2 regions of the Pseudoduganella sp. UC29_106 genome follow, and region 1 is predicted to be linked to the other one. Evidence: predicted binding sites of a transcription regulator. Region 1 holds the regulator's gene; the other holds the start of a gene.
What was found. The regulator sigma-54, encoded in region 1, starts transcription at its own class of promoters, with help from an activator protein. The targets are predictions, from matches to a motif close to TGGCANGNAANCTGCTTT.
Positions count from the first base shown of each region.

Region 2: ACHMW6_RS24600 (PEP-CTERM sorting domain-containing protein) is a predicted target of sigma-54. The motif match lies at 3,007-3,024, and genes of this name have one in related genera.

Region 1 covers NZ_CP171977.1:6,367,313-6,372,079, forward strand. The annotation lists gene ACHMW6_RS31705 (Lrp/AsnC family transcriptional regulator) at 1-375, opposite strand, end outside; partial or broken gene ACHMW6_RS31710 (enoyl-CoA hydratase/isomerase family protein) at 372-1,456, opposite strand; gene hpf (ribosome hibernation-promoting factor, HPF/YfiA family) at 1,524-1,883, opposite strand; gene ACHMW6_RS31720 (RNA polymerase factor sigma-54) at 1,951-3,435, opposite strand; gene lptB (LPS export ABC transporter ATP-binding protein) at 3,444-4,199, opposite strand; partial or broken gene lptA (lipopolysaccharide transport periplasmic protein LptA) at 4,371-4,767, opposite strand, start outside.
Region 2 covers NZ_CP171977.1:4,908,039-4,912,805, forward strand. The annotation lists gene ACHMW6_RS24585 (hypothetical protein) at 1-627, opposite strand, end outside; gene ACHMW6_RS24590 (PEP-CTERM sorting domain-containing protein) at 620-1,090, opposite strand; gene ACHMW6_RS24595 (CAP domain-containing protein) at 1,412-2,479, opposite strand; gene ACHMW6_RS24600 (PEP-CTERM sorting domain-containing protein) at 2,556-2,960, opposite strand; gene ACHMW6_RS24605 (substrate-binding periplasmic protein) at 3,228-4,073, shown strand; gene ACHMW6_RS24610 (triple tyrosine motif-containing protein) at 4,089-4,767, opposite strand, start outside.

The DNA of each region.
Region 1 (4,767 bases):
GCGCCGCGTGAACTCGTGATAAGCCTCCATCGAAGCCGCCGTCACGATCAGCATGAAGTCGAATTCGCCCGCCACCTCGTAGCAGGACATCACATCCGACTCCCGCCGCATCTGCGCCTCGAACTGCTGCAGGATGGCGCTGTTCTGGTGGTCCAGCTCCACGGACACGAACACCGTCAGCGGACGCCCCGCCTGCACGCGGTCCACCAGCGCCACATCCTTCAGCAGCACGCCGGACGCGCGCAACTGTGCGATGCGGCGCTGGCAGGTCGCCACCGACGAATGCACGCGCTCCGCGATCTCGCGCAAGGGGGTAGCCGCGTCGTCCTGCAGGATGTTGAGGATGGCGCGGTCGATGCGGTCCAGCTCCTTCATGCGAGGAGGCGCAGCGGGTGGGCGTAGTCCGGCCAGCAGGGTTCGAAGAAGTGCTCCACCATTGCGGGCGTGACGCCATCCAGCGTGGGCGGATTCCAGCGTGGGGCATTGTCCTTGTCGATGACCAGGGCGCGTACGCCTTCCAGGATTTCGCCATGCTCGAAGTTGCGGCGCACCAGGTTGCGCTCCATCCGCAGGCAGTCGGCCACGTCCAGCGACGCGCCGCGGCGCAGCAGTTCGTGGGTGACGCACATCATCAGCGGCGAGCGCTGCTCCATGGCGTTCAGCGACTTCTTCGCGAACGGGTCGGCATCGGTGCGCAGCGAGTCCATGATGGCGTCCACGCTGCCGGCCGAGAAGTGGCGGTCGATCAGGGCGCGCTGAGCTTCCAGCTCGCCGGCACCGGCCAGCTCGCGCATCGGCGCTGCGAAGGCGGCAATTTCGGCGGGCAGCGCAGCGGCGGGGGACGCGTCGATCAGCGCGCCCAGCGTACGCCATTCGGCTTCCGGCACGAAATGGTCGGCCAGGCCGAGATAGAGCGCGTCGGCGGCGCCCACGGTCAGGCCGGTCAGGCCCAGCCACATGCCCAGGCTGCCCGGCGCATGGGACAGGAAATGGCTGCCGCCCACGTCCGGGAACAAGCCGATATTGACTTCCGGCATCGCCAACTTCGTACGGCCGCTGACAATGCGCACGCCGCAGCCCGGCCCGCCCTGCGAGATGCCCATGCCGCCTCCCATCACCACCCCATCCATCAGGGCAATATACGGTTTGTTGTAGAAATGAATTAAATGATTTAGCCCGTATTCCTCGGTGAAGAAATCCTCAAGCAGCGCGCTGTTGCCCTGGGCGAGCTGTGGCCCACTTCATGGAAGAAACGGATATCACCGCCCGCGCACAAGGCTTTGCCGCTGCTGCTGCGGATCACCACCGCCGCCACGGACGCATCGCCGCGCCAGGCCAGCAGCGCACGCGTGATGGCGCGCACCATGTCGAGGGAGAGGGAGTTGAGTGCCTTGGGGCGGTCGAGGGTGATGAAGCCGGTGCTGTTGCTGATGTGGGTGATGACGTATTCGCTCATTGTTCTCAGGGTGAGGTTGCAAAAAGGGCGCCAGATGCGCCCTTTGTTGATGAGTCCCGCGTGTCCTTTACATAGCGGTGACTGGTGCTTCGTAAGTGTCCGGCAGATGCTTGATCGCTTCGTGGTTATGGTTCTGCACGCGGTCCTTGTGCTTCATGACCTGGCGATCCAGTTTGTCGATCAGCGTATCGATGGCGGCATAAAGGTCTTGCGAAAGGCTCTCCACATACACAGTCTTACCCGACATGCGCAGATTAATCTCTGCTTTTTGACGTTTTTCTTTCTCGGTGAGGTTATCTACAGTCAGGATGACAGCAATATCAATCACTTGATCGAAATGGCGTTTAATCCGCTCCAGCTTGTTCTGCACGTACTCGCGAATCGCTGGGGTCACTTCGACATGATGTCCACTGATGGTGAGATTCATACACACTCCTAAAGATGATGTCGCTTACAAGTTCATACATGCTTGTAGCATGCAGCGGAACCGTGCACTACAAAGACTTGCGGAGACTTACTGGTGGGATCTTCAATGCTTCTCGGTACTTGGCAACAGTACGTCGCGCTATGACCATGCCCTGTTCTCCCAGCATGTCCGCAATCTTACTGTCGGATAAAGGATTTTTCGGGTCTTCTGCTCCTGTCAATTGCACGATCAGCGCACGGATCGCAGTCGATGAGGCTTCACCCCCAGCTTCAGTCGCGACGTGGCTTCCAAAGAAATATTTCAACTCAAACATGCCATGCGGGGTGAGCATGTATTTTTGAGTTGTTACCCGAGAAATAGTGCTCTCGTGTAGTCCCAGTGTATCAGCTATTTCACGCAACACAAGGGGTCTCATGGCCACTGCGCCATGACTGAAAAAGTTCTTTTGTCTTTCTACTATCGCCTGCGAAACGCGCAGGATTGTGTCGAAGCGCTGGCGCATATTCTTGATCAGCCACTTGGCTTCCTGCAGCTGGGCGCTCATCTGGGATTCGCCCTTGCCCTGCTTGAGCAGGCTCGCGTACAAGGCATTCACGCGCAGGCGCGGCATGACGTCGTTGTTCAGGCTGACCTGCCAGCCATTGCGGCTCTTCTTCACGATCACGTCCGGCACGACATAGTCTGACACGTCTGACGCAAATTCAGCGCCCGGATGGGGATTGCACTGGCGAATCACCGCCTGCGCTTCGCGCAAGTCTTCATCGTCGCAGTCCAGCGCCTTCTTCAGCTTGTTGAACTCGCGCTGGGCAAACCAGGTCAGATGCTTCTCGACAATGCACAGCGCCATGCGGCGCGTGACCATGGGCACATTGGGCAGGCGCTTGATCTGCAGCGCCAGGCATTCGGACGCATTGCGCGCGCCCACGCCGACCGGGTCGAAGTTCTGCAGCAGCAACAGGGCCGTGCGCAACTCTTCCAGTTCGACTTCCAGCTCTTCCGGCAGGCGCGCATGGATCTCTTCCAGCGGTTCTTCCAGGTAGCCGTTCTCGTCCAGCGCATCGATGATGATTTCCATCAGCGCGCGGTCGCGCGCTTCCGCCACGGTCACGCGCATCTGCTCCAGCAGGTGCTCGCGCAGCGTGCAGTGGTTCGCTTCCAATTGCGGGCGGCTGTCCTCGTCGTCCGGCGACTTGTTGCGGCCGGAATCGCTCCAGTCGCTATCGCCTATGTCGCCGCCCTCGCCTTCGCCGCCTTCACCGCCTTCATAGCTGTCGGCTTCGGCGCTGGGCGCGGATTCGCCCTCGCCTTGCGGCGCGGACTCTTGTGGTGCTTCGGCAGAGCCATTGCCCTGGTTGATGGCGCCGTCCGCCAGCAGGCGCACCGAATGATCGAGCGGATCATCCAGGCGTTCCAGCAGCGGGTTGTCGCTCAGCAGCTGCTCCAACTCCTGGTGCAGCTCGAGCGTCGAGAGCTGCAACAGGCGGATGGATTGCTGCAGCTGCGGTGTGAGCGCCAGGTGTTGCGAGGTTCGCAGTTGCAGTGACTGTTTCATGGCCTTGCTTACATGCGGAAGTGTTCGCCGAGATACACGCGGCGGACAGACTCGTCGGCAATAATATCGTCCGGGCGGCCCGAAGCCAGCACCGAACCCTGGTTGATGATGTAGGCGCGATCGCAGATACCGAGCGTCTCACGCACATTGTGGTCGGTAATCAGCACACCGATATTGCGCTCCTTCAGGAAACGTACGATACGCTGGATTTCGATCACGGCAATCGGGTCCACGCCCGCGAACGGCTCGTCCAGCAGCACGAAGCGGGGGTTGGTGGCGAGGGCGCGCGCAATTTCCACGCGGCGGCGTTCACCGCCGGACAGCGACAGCGCCTGGTTCTCGCGCAGCTTTTCGATCTGCAGGTCGGCCAGCAGGGCTTCCAGGCGCTCGTCGATCTGCGCCTTGGTCATCGGCTTGCCGTCCACGTTCTGAATCTCCAGCACGGCGCGGATATTCTCTTCCACGGTCAGCTTGCGGAACACCGAAGCTTCCTGCGGCAGGTAGGACAGGCCCAGGGTGGCGCGCTTGTGGATGGGCAGCATGGACACGTCCACGCCGCCGATATCGATGGTGCCTGCGTCGGACGCGACCAGGCCCACGATCATGTAGAAGGACGTTGTCTTGCCCGCGCCGTTCGGCCCCAGCAGGCCTACCACTTCGCCGCAATCCACCTGCAGCGACACGTCATGCACCACCTGGCGCTTGCCGTAGGTCTTTTGCAGGCCCTTGACGACCAGGGTGCTTTCGCAAGTCGAAACCGCCATGCTTATTTCCCTGCCGCTGGCGTTGGGTTGGTCGTGGCCGGCGGCGTTGCCGGTGGAGCGGTGCGCGTCGGCTGGATCACCATCGTGCCGCGGCCGCCGCCCTGTTTTACTCTCGCCGGTGGAAGTGTTCTTCACGCTGAAGAATTCCTTGCGGCTGTCATAGGAGATGAATTCGCCTTCGACTTCGTCGCTCGGCTTGGCGCCTTCCAGGCGCTTGATCTTCGCCTTGCTGAACATCTTCACCAGTTCAACGTTCTCGTCGTACTCGATGCGTTCAGCCTCGCCTTCCACCCACTGGTCGCCTTCGCCGTCGCGCTTCTGGCGGAAGGTGGCCTTGCCGCCGCCGCCCGTCAGCACCACGTGCTGGAAGCCTTCCGGCGTCTGCGACACCACGGCGCGCGCCGCCTTCATCAACAGCGTGCCGCGCGTGAGGACCACATTGCCGGTGGCGATGCGCTGCTGCTTCACATCGTCCACTTCCAGGTTATCGAACTTGATTTCCATCGGCTTGTAGGAGTCGGCTTTTTCGGCGGCGGCCATGCCGCTCACCAAAGCCAGGACTGCCGAA
Region 2 (4,767 bases), 1.5 Mb from region 1:
GGATTGCGTCGTGCTCGTAGCAATATCGACCACGCAAAGCGTTGATTGCCCAGATGCGGGAGTGAAGTTGTTGGCGGACACGCCAATATCGATCGTACTCGCAAACAGCAAGGCCACGTGATAAACAGAGTTAGCCCACTCCCCAACGCAGCTGGCGTATTTATCCGCACCGTTGGTGCTGTAGATCGCCTCGCCCGAGACTGCAGCGTTATAGCCTGCTGCGGCGATGCGGTCGCCAGCGCGGACGCCGGTGAAGCCGGGCTTGCCGGCAGTTTCGCCGTGCACTTCCTGGATGCCGTTCTGGTTGATGTAGCTCCAGTGCGCGTCAGCCGACTTGTCGAGCTGCAGGCTTTGCGCCAGCAGGCCCGAACCGATCTTGCCGCGCAAGGCGTTGATGGCATTGAATACGTTTAGGTTGCCGCTGCCGGGAAGATAAGTCGGAGCAGGTACGGTGGTGACGATATTGCCATCTGTCGGCGACGGCGGAGTGGGCGTGGGCGGGGTGGGCGTGGGATTGCTTACCGGCGGATTGGTCGCAACGACTTGCGAGCCGCCTCCTCCTCCCCCACCGCAGGCAGCCAGCAACGATAGCAGGACAAGTGAAGCCAGACTGCGGGACTTAACCATGTGCCTGCTCCCTGCGACGTAAGCCAAGAAAGGCCAGACCCAGGCCAAGCAAAGCCAGCGTCCCCGGCTCAGGCACTTCCTCTACCTGTTGCGGCTGGACTGGAGCTTCGATGAGCTGGGAAGGCATCGGTTGGCCCGGCGTCGAAGGCACGGCTGCATCGATGATTGGCTTGGTTTCCTGCGGAGTCGGAACGATCAATGGCAAGGTCACGGACGGCGCTCCAGCGGGGGAGCCTGCCGCAGGTCCAGTCGACGGTCCGCCGCCAAAAACTGGAGATGGCGTGTTGTCGAAACCCGGCAAAGGCAGGCTCCCAAACCCGGGCAACGGCGTGCTGCTGTAGTTCATGAAGCTGAATTCAATACTGTTAACCGTGCTCACAGCAATCGGATCGGCGATCGCGTGAGCCCCTGCCAGAACGGAGCAGGCTAGCAGGCAAGACTTGAACAGCGTAGTAGCTTTCATTTTGCGCTCCATTAATTTTAGTAGTGGAAACTACAATCAGAACGAAGCATCAATCATGCCAATTAACTAAGTACCTGATTACGCTGAGTTAGCTCAACTTCCAACATGCGATGTGTAAAATTTTGCGACATTAAAGTTTGCATTTGGAAAAATTAACAATCTGCAATTCGGGTCACAATTCGGGGTCAGGTCTGTCATTCGGACACGCGAACGGTTTATTTGATTTATCTCAATATGCGGAATTGGCAGTAGAGCGGTATTGATATTGCTCAAAGGTGCGACTGATACCGCCGCGCCAACGACGGTATCCAGGCGGAGGATTTACTGCGCGGCGGTAGTGAACGACCAGGTCTTGTTAATTGCCTTCCCATCCACCACGGCAATCAGCGACACGGTATAAACCGTACCGGGATTCAGCCGCTTCACCGGAATAAGCGTCGCGGCAAAGCCCTGCATCTGGCTATCGTCGGTGAGTGCAGGGCCGTTGGTGGAGATGGCAGGACCCAGCTTGCCGGCCTTGTTCACGAGGATGCGCGACTCCACGGCCGCACCGCTAGCAGCCGTCAGCGCAAACTGACTGATTGCAAGCGGCACGCTGATCGCCAGGCCTTTGGTCTCGAAGCTCACGGTGACAGGCGTGCCAAGTTCCGCCAGGTCCGGCGCGGGCGTCGGCGTTTCGGTGCGGTTGAAGAATACGTAAGGTACACCGGTCTGGTTCGCGTAAGGATACACACGAACACTTCCGGCGCCCGGCAGCTGCGCGGCCTGCGTGTTGCTGGTTGCGAGGTCCACCACGCACAGCGTACTGGCGCCAGCGTTGACATTGCCCGTGGCCACGCCAATATCGATCGTGCTGGCGAATAGCAAGGCGGCGTGATAGACCGAGTTGGCCCATTCTGCAACGCAGGTGGAGTACTTGTCCGCACCGCTGGTGCTGAAGATTGCTTCCGCACTTACGGTGGCGGTGTAGCCCCCAGCCGCGATACGGTCTCCAGCACGGACGCCGGTATAGCCGGGCTTCCCAGCCGTCTCCTGGTGCAGTTCAAGCACGCCGTTCTGGTCGATATATTTCCAATGCGCATCCGCGGATTTGTCGAGCAACGCGTTCTGCGCGAGCAGGCCGGAGCCTATCTTGCTGCGCAGATCGTTGATGGCATTGAACACCTGCAGGTTGCCGCTGCCTGTCGCGTAAGTCGGGGGCGGCACCGACACGACGATGTTGCCATCGGATGGTGGTGGCGTTGGCGTGGTGGGCGTTGATGGCGTTGAAGGTGCTGTCACTGGCGGAGTGTTCGACACAACGGTGGAACTTGCGCCACCGCCGCCGCCGCCACACGCAGTCAGCAACACACCCGACATCACTACGGCCAGATACTTGAGCTTGCTCATGGGTCTCCCCTTTTCAAATTGACAGACGAATTCCGGCGGTGCGCCGGGGAGGGAGCGCGTCCGCCTTAGCGCGCGCTCAGATGCGCCGGCGTGATGCGAGGGCTGCCATGCCAAGTCCCAGCAAGGCCAAAGTGCCAGGCTCCGGAACTTCGCCTTCCTGTTGCGCCGGCACTTGAATGCCCTCAGGTCCCGACGGACCGCTCGGTCCGCCAGTCGGCGAGGTCCCACCGCCGGGGCCGGAAGTGAGTTCTTGTGGCGTTGGCACAATCGAAGGCAGGTTCGAAGGCGGCGGGACTTCAGCCGGCAAGCCTGCAGGCTGAGACGGCAAGCTATTGCCGTAATCCATAAAGCTGAACTCGATGCTGTTGACGGTGAACTGGCTGGCGGAAATCGGGTCCGCCTTGGCGTGAGACGCCGCCAGCATGGTGCCGGCCGCCAGGGTTGATAGAAGGCTCAATCTGAAAAGAAAGATAGCATTCATGTTTGCTCTCCACTACTGAGTGATAGGAAGAAAGACGATTAACTATCAAGCATCATTCATGCCAATTTGCTAAACCTATGATTATTAAATACTAACGGTCCATGCCTCAGTACAAGGTGTAAAGATTCCCGACAACGGACGTTGCGAATTGTCTTTCCGCGCGGGAAAATTGCCCCGAATCTCAACTTGACGCCGGTATCGCCTTGCGCGACCATCAGCTAACGTTCCCCCTAAAAAGCCAAAGCAATGGCCCGGGCAGCACTTCGATTGACGCTAATTGCCTGCCTTCTGGCCGCGCGTTGCGCGCTGGCCGATACCGTGCTTTATCCGCGTCCGGAAACCGTGGACGACGTCCGCGGCGGCTACACCTACCAGTTATTGCAACTAGCCCTGGCCAAGGCCGGCAGCTCACGCGTGCTTGCCCTGACTCCGCATGTAATGCCGCAAGGCCGCTCGATCGTGGAGATCGCAGCCGGCTCCGGGAAACTGCACGTGATTGCCACCATGACGTCGCGCGAACGCGAAGAGAAACTGTTGCCGATACGCATCCCCATCAGCAAAGGCCTGATCGGCTGGCGCCTGTTCCTGGTTCGCGCAGACCAGACGGAACTGTTCCGCAATGTCACCACGCTGCAAGAACTGCAGTCCTTCCGGATGGCGCAGGGCCACGACTGGCCGGACCTCAGCATCCTTGAGCACAACGGCTTGCGCGCCGCGGCAGTGTCGAACTATTCCAGCCTATTTGAAATGCTCAAGGCCGGCCGCATCGACTACCTTCCCCGCTCCGCCATGGAAATCTGGCAGGAAGCAACGCGGCACAAGGAACTGGCGATCGAGCCATACCTGCTGCTATACTACCCTGCCCCCGACTATTTCTTCGTCAACCGGGCCGATGTGGAACTGGCGGAAGAGATACGCCGCGGCCTGGAGCTGGCGATAGCCGACGGTTCCATGGATAGGCTGTTCTACCAGCACTACGGCAAGCTGCTCCGCCAGTCGAACCTGGACAAGCGCCGCATCCTCGAACTGAAAAATCCCGAACTGACGCCGGAAACGCCCCTGGAGCGCAAGGAATTATGGTTTCGGCTGGATGATCTGAGGCGCGCGCACTGAAGTTGGCGGTCTCAATTACCCCCGCCACAGCCGCCGATTGCGTTTATAGGCAGCGCGCGCGGGTACCTGTAGCGTCACCGCCGTGCTGCCTGCGCCGCTCTCGATGCGCAGCGTTCCACCCACTCGCTGTGCTCTCTCGCGCATGCCCGCCATTCCCCAATGGCCTTCCTTGCCCCCGGCATGCAAAATCATCGGCGGTATCCCCCTGCCGTCGTCACGGACGGCCAGGGTAAAGCAGTGTTTGGCATAGATGACCTGCGCGGTTACCCCGTCCGCCGCGGCATGCCTGCAGGCGTTGGTTATCGCCTCGCTGGCGATGGCAAGAATCTCGTGCGCCAGGCCGTCGGTCAGTGAGCGTGGCTCACCTTCGATATCGACGCGCAGTTGCGCCTGACAGTAGGTTCTTCCTGCCGAACGTCCAATTTCTTCCAGGGCGGAACCCAAGTCGACCTGTTTGCCATCGCGTAGTCCCTGTACTTCATCCCGGCCTTCGACCAATGCCTTTTCCGCCTGCTCCAAGGTATGGTCAATGTCATGGCGCGCTTTGCTTTCGACGGGCAAATTGAGGCCGATTACATGCAGGCGCAGGATGACGGCCTGCATGCTTTGAATGATGGTGTCATGCAAGGTGCGTGCAATGCGTTCCCGTTCCTTCGTCCGCACAACAAAACGTTCCTCCAGCCGGCGCGTTACG